Regions from separate parts of the Neobacillus sp. SRL179 genome, predicted to be linked through region 2. Evidence: riboswitches for the same ligand, from Rfam matches in the RefSeq annotation. Region 2 holds a riboswitch; the other holds the start of a gene.
The links. A riboswitch is a leader RNA that binds a small molecule or an ion and turns the genes downstream of it on or off. The one in region 2 is predicted to bind cobalamin.

Region 1 (3,427 bases), 1.3 Mb from region 2:
ATTGAGGAAGCCTTATCAGATCTAAAAGCAGGTAAAGTTATCATTGTTTGTGATGACGAGGATCGTGAGAATGAAGGCGACTTTATTGCCTTGGCCGAAAAGGCCACACCTGCTGTTATTAATTTTATGGCGACACATGGAAGAGGACTGATATGTGTACCGATTGAAGAAGAATTGGCACAAAAATTGAACTTACATCCGATGGTGGAAAATAACACCGATCCCCATGGAACCGCCTTTACGGTTAGTATTGACCATAAATTTGCAAAAACAGGCATTTCCGCTTTCGAACGTTCAGCTACTGTTTTAAGTTTGCTGGATCCAGAAGCAAAACCCGAGGATTTTAAACGACCGGGTCATATGTTCCCGCTTATTGCCAAAAACGGGGGAGTTTTGCAGAGAATTGGACATACCGAAGCAGCTGTAGATTTAGCTAAATTATGTGATGCTAAACCTGCAGGAGTGATTTGTGAAATCATGAATGAGGACGGAACTATGGCACGTGTTCCCCAGCTTCGCGAAGTTGCGGATAAGTTTAACGTAAAAATGATAATGATCAAAGATTTAGTTGAATACAGAAACAAAAAGGAAGCTTCATCAAACGTTAGGTAAAATATTAACAAAATTTGGAGGTATTATAATGGGACAAATATTTGAAGGGCATTTAGTAGGTTCAGGTTTAAAAGTAGGAATTGTTGTCGGAAGGTTTAATGAGTTTATTACGAGTAAATTATTGAGTGGTGCACAAGATGCCCTTAAAAGACATGGTGTTAATGATACAGACGTTGATGTCGCTTGGGTGCCTGGTGCGTTCGAAATCCCGCTAATTGCTCAAAAAATGGCGAATAGTAAAAAGTACGATGCTGTTATTACGCTTGGGACCGTCATTCGCGGCGCTACTCCTCACTTTGATTATGTTTGTAACGAAGTGGCAAAAGGTGTAGCAGCTATTAACTTAAGCAGTGGCATCCCTGTTGCTTTTGGATTATTAACAACAGAATCCATTGAACAAGCAATCGAGCGTGCTGGAACAAAGGCAGGTAATAAGGGCTGGGATGCAGCGACCGCAGCGATTGAAATGGCTAATTTATGCCGAAATATTGAACAATAATTTTCAACAAAAGATAGGTATTAGAATGATTTCCTTCTAAGCCTATTTTTTTTTGATAAAAAGTTATTGAATGAAATCCTATACAAATAAATTAATTTATATATATAATAGACGTATCATAAAAAAATAACTCGGTAAAACAGGTGCTGAAGTCTGTTACAAGACTTTGAGCTTAATAGGGAAGTTGGTTAAATTCCAACGCGGTCCCGCCACTGTAAATGGGAGCAACCTATAATTGTCACTGTCGAAGGATGGGAAGACATAGGGAGCTATGATCATGAGCCAGGAAACCTGCCTGTTTTTAACACCAACAGCCTACGCGGATAGGAGAGTGTTAAGCAAGAAGCGTATTTTTTGCGTTTCCAACTTAACGTACATAACACTCCTCCTCCTATGGGAGGATTTTTTTATGGAAAAATATCATATCAGGGAGAGAGTAAATGATGTTTAAAAGAAAAATCAATCTGTTATTTGTGTTCCTTCTTTTATTTAGCCTGACAGCTAATGGGTTTCAACTGCAAGTTAACGCAGCGGCTCCAGAAGATGCGGTGACCATTTCGGTACTGGATGACACTGGAAAAGAAATTTATCAAGCACCAGTACCTTTTAATCCAAATGAAACGGCATTGGAAGTATTAAAAAAAGCAGTTAATGATGATATAGATGTGGCGTCAACAGATTATGGTGCCTCCATCAATCGTATTAAAGGTTCTGAAATAAAACCCGAGCATTACTGGGCTTTTTATGTGAACGGATTATTCTCTCAAGTAAACTATGACCTCTATAAAGTCCAAAAAGGGGACCAATTAACATTTACCTATGCCGGCTGGTACGATATGCCTGAAAATGTCGTGTCCTTAAATATCGTAGATCCTAATAATAAGGATTTGACTCCGGCCTTAACCAATATTGGTTTTATCGGACAACCTACTGCGTTACAGCTATTAAAATTAGCAGCAGGTCCACAACAATTGAATTACACGGCATTTACTGTTAATGGCGTGACGGTGAATAGTGACCCAAACAGTTACTTGATAAAGTCTGGTGATAAAATTACTTTTCAATATGACTCATGGGGAGAAAACACGACACCTACTTTGGAGCCTATTCCACAAGAGACTATGAACAGTGCCATTGATCGTGTAAGCGGATATTATAGCACTGAGCAAGTGGATGAGTGGGCGGTTATTTCCTTAAAACAAGTAGGAAAACCCATCCCAGCCAATTATCTATCCACTGTTAAATCACTAGTTAAAGAAAAGCAAGGGAAATTCTCAAGAATCACGGATACTGAACGGTATGCCCTGGGTATTCTTGCTGCAGGCGGAGACCCGCAAAATGTTGAAAGCTTTAATCTAATTCAGGCTATTTATAATGGAAATGTCACCAAACAAGGGTTAATTGGGGTTTCATATGCCTTAAGTACATTGGATAGTGCTAATTTTTCCGTTCCAGATACGGCTCTATGGACAAGACCGAAACTTGTGAGTTACTTAACAGATCGGCAGAATTCAGATGGCGGATGGGCCTGGGATGAGGGTTCAACAAGTGATATCGATACAACGGCGATGATTCTTACAGCACTTGCCCCATATAAGGGACAAGCAGATGTAAAAGATAAAATCAATCTAGCTGTCAATTATTTATCGTCACAATTTCAAGCATCGATAATTGATAATAGTTCTACTGCCGCCCAAGTGATTGTCGCTTTATCGGCATTAGGAATAGATGCTAATAGTTCTTCATTTGTAAAAGATGATCAAGCGCTTGTACCATTTTTCTTATCGTTCCAAAATACGGATGGCGGTTTTGATTACAAAGGTGGAGATCAGAGTGATGCCATGTCAACCTCTCAAGGCATCCAGGGCTTGGCAGCTTACCAACTGTTCTTACAAGGTAAAGGTTCATTATTCCAAATCCCATTAGCAGAACAACCGGTTGAAATCGATCCACCCGTTGTGACAACACCACCGGCAGCACAACAACCGGGAACGGAAACAAATGACGAGACCGTACCGGTAGTCCAAACACCTGTGAATCAATCATCACCTGTGAGTCAAACGCCTGGTCTTGATACAGATAGTCAGGATCTAAAAACAAACGGTAATGCTCTGCCGAATACAGCTACCAATATGTATAACCTGCTTGCAATTGGACTATTGTTGATGATGGCAGGTAGTATCATGTACATCAAGCAAAGAAAGCAAAGGGCTTAACAACAGGATTGCTTACCCTCGCCTGTGTCATCAGGGTGGGGGCAGCCAAAGGAGGGGGCAGCTATGAAAAAAATACTTCAAGTACCAGTTATTTTATTAT
Region 2 (3,427 bases):
ACATTTCCTCTTACTGCTTTTGGCAGATTAATGGAGGATAAATTACAGACAACAAATTCACCTGGTTTACGCACAATAACAATGTTCCCATCTTCATCCTGATATTCTTTCACAATCGTTGTCGCTGACATATTTTGCGTAATCTCTGTACACAAATTACTGCCATAAATGGACGTACGTCCTTTTACTTTGGTGTGCTTGTTTGGATTTTGACGATTTACCTCATCCCGATAAAACATGTAGGGTGTCCCTGTTTCCAATTGAGAAATCATCATCCTTGCCATAATATCCATTGCCCGGTAGGTTTTACGAGGGAGAAGAGGATGGTTGACCGCTTCTTCGTACTTTACGGAAAAAGCCTTTTCATCCTCGTCATCATAAAAATCTTCTAGACCGAGCGGTAATCCATGTTTATCCTTCCAGCCCATGATTTGTTTTACTTGATGAGGACAAAAGGTATGCCACTCTCCAACACTTCTGCCGTTTTTATCCACCTCTTGTAACTTTTTCATAAACAAATCAGGTATTGAAACTCCCGTAAAAATATCATGAGCCTTCCGTCTTTCGTCTCCATTATTGGTTTTTAAATCTAAAAAGCCATTCATCATATCCTTATGAAATACATCCAAATATACTGCTACAGCCCCTTGTCTTTGGCCTAATTGATCTACACTCACCGCCGTATCATTAATAAGACGAATCCAAGGAACAACACCAGATGAATTGCCTTTAAATTTCTTAATATCTGAACCTAAGGCACGTACTTTTCCTAGATAAATCCCAATCCCGCCGCCGTCTTTACTCAGTCTGGCAATATCCCAATTATTCAAATAGATCCCATCCAATGAGTCTTCAATGGTATCAATAAAACAGGAAGAAAGCTGCCCGAAGCTTTTGCCAGCATTAGACAAAGTCGGCGTTGCAACCGTCATATACAAATTGCTTAGTGCCCAGTAGGCTTCTTTTACCAAGCACAATCTGCTAGCCTTTGGTTCATTTTTCATTAAAGTCATTGCAATGATCATAAACCGTTCTTGAGGCAGCTCGTAAAGATTTCCTTCATAATCTTTTGCCAAATACCTATCTGCTAATAAAAATAACCCGATATAATTAAACAAATGGTCTCGTTCTGGATCAATTTCTGCTCCTACTATATCAATCTCTTCCTTTGTGTAACTTTGTAACAAATCCTCAGAATAGATGCCCATACTAGTCAATTCCGTAATTAGCGCATAAAAATCACCATATTTTTTTTCCGGCTTATACCCTCTGTTATATGAAGTATTCTGATAAAGGTTAAGTAAATATAGATTTGCCGCTAGAAAAGTCCAGTCAGGGTCCGCCATTGAAATTTGATTTAATGCATAAAAAAGGGATTGTTCATACGCTGATGACTCTTCTAGGTTAGCTGCCTTTTCGAATAAATCTTTTGTATCCAAGTTATATTTTTCCGAAGCGGCTTTAATTGCTGCTAAAACAGAATTCATTTCTGTGTGTTGTTTCATATCCATCATTTCTTCTCCTCTATATGTAGTAAATTAGCTTACAACGCTTCGGGATTGGAATTATTTTTTTATAAACAAAAAACCCATCATCGCAGATGGGTTGATAACGCAGAATAATCTATTAAACAGTAGATTGATACTGTCATAGTAGGATACCCTCGTTATATCTTCCCAACTCCCGAAGAAGAACATACTATATAACAATGGCAGGTCTCCTGACTTGTGCTTCTCCCTACTCTAATCCCTTCCCGTCCTAAAGACAGTGGATCTCTTTTATTTCGTCAGCACATACAGTTGCGGGTACAGTTCTGGATTTTCACCAGATTCCCTATTAAGTCTATTAAGACACCATTATTATTGGTTAATATCTATATTTAGTGTTTTTGGTAAAATTCGAACACTAAATATTGTATACCACAAAATATAATATACAAATCTCAATTTGACAACCCCCTTCTATGAAGTTCCAACTCTTTTCAGAAAATTATGTACTCTAGAAGATTAATATGTTATAGTTGTTGAAAATTACATATCGTGTAAGAGTTGGTGCCAAGCTGCGGCTTGGCTTAAAAGGGAAGAACGGTGCAATTCCGTCGCTGTCCCGCAACTGTAAATCGGAGCAAATCACAAGATACCACTGTCATTGATGGGAAGGTGTGAGGAGCATGGATGATAAGCCAGGAGACCTGCCAATCTCTAGTACACACCAAATACCTACGTGGAAATAGGTGGTGACCAATCATTTGTACGACAGACGAGTTATGAAATAGGAATGCAGTTTGAATTCGCTATTATTCTATAACTTGATTGTAAAGCCATTTCCCTTATGTGGAAGTGGCTTTTTGTATTTGGAAAATATGTAAATGTATTAGGAGGAGTTATAAATGAATTTAGTTAGTACAGTAATCGGTTATCCATACATTGGTGATCATCGGGAATGGAAACGTTGTGTAGAAGCTTTTTGGGAGGGGGAAAAATCAGAGAATAAATTTATGTTAGAGATGAGTACAAATCGCTTGAATCAACTAAAGCGTCAGCAGTCATTAGGCTTAAACTTACTAACGGTAGGTGATTTTACATTTTATGACCGGATGCTAGACCTTTCCGCCATGTTTGGTCTCATTCCAGCTCGTTATCAATGGGCAGGGGAAAAGGTAGACTTAAATACGTATTACGCAATGGCACGAGGGGCAAATGATGTAGTGGCCTGCGAGATGACAAAATGGTTTAACACCAACTATCACTATATCGTTCCGGAGTACGAAGGCCAAACACTCCAATTAACTCAAAACTACCTCTTAGATTATTATACAGAAGCGAAAGAAGAATTAGGTATTATGACTAAGCCTACCATGATTGGTCCGTTTACGTTTGTCCAATTATCTAAAGGATATGACGCTAGAACCAAAGCATCGTTTATTTTCAAGCTCCTACCGCTTTATACACAAGTATTCCAGCAGCTAGTCGATGCAGGGGCAGAGTGGATTCAAGTGGAAGAACCAGCATTAGTCCTGTCACTTGCTAAAGAGGATATACAACTTGTCCAACAAATCTACCAACAAATTGCGGAAGAAGTCCCTGCCGCTCAAATTATGTTACAAACCTATTTTGAAGGATTGTCAGCGTATGAGGAGTTATCACAATTACCCGTTGCAGGGATAGGCCTTGACTTTATCCATGGAAGAGAACAGAATATGTCCTCCCTCCGTCAATACGGTTTCCCTAAAGATAAGGTATTAGGGATTGGTATTGTGAATGGACGTGATATTTGGCGGGCAAATTTGGCTGAAAAAGCAATGGATACCAAAACGATATTATCCTTAAGCAGTGCAAAGGAAGTTTGGATTCAGTCTTCCTGTAGTTTACAACACGTACCTGTGACGACAAACTCTGAAACAAAGCTAGAGGACTCATTGTTAAAT

Region 1: another riboswitch for cobalamin. It lies ahead of AC4E8C_RS10125 (DUF4430 domain-containing protein); the one in region 2 lies ahead of AC4E8C_RS03745 (ribonucleoside-diphosphate reductase subunit alpha).

Annotation. Positions count from the first base shown of each region.
Region 1 is NZ_OZ481792.1:2,049,343-2,052,769, forward strand. It holds partial or broken gene ribB (3,4-dihydroxy-2-butanone-4-phosphate synthase) at 1-591, shown strand, start outside; gene ribH (6,7-dimethyl-8-ribityllumazine synthase) at 641-1,111, shown strand; cobalamin riboswitch at 1,237-1,424, shown strand; gene AC4E8C_RS10125 (DUF4430 domain-containing protein) at 1,552-3,327, shown strand; gene AC4E8C_RS10130 (DUF4430 domain-containing protein) at 3,391-3,427, shown strand, end outside.
Region 2 is NZ_OZ481792.1:768,454-771,880, forward strand. It holds gene AC4E8C_RS03745 (ribonucleoside-diphosphate reductase subunit alpha) at 1-1,511, opposite strand, end outside; cobalamin riboswitch at 1,694-1,873, opposite strand; cobalamin riboswitch at 2,033-2,213, shown strand; gene metE (5-methyltetrahydropteroyltriglutamate--homocysteine S-methyltransferase) at 2,390-3,427, shown strand, end outside.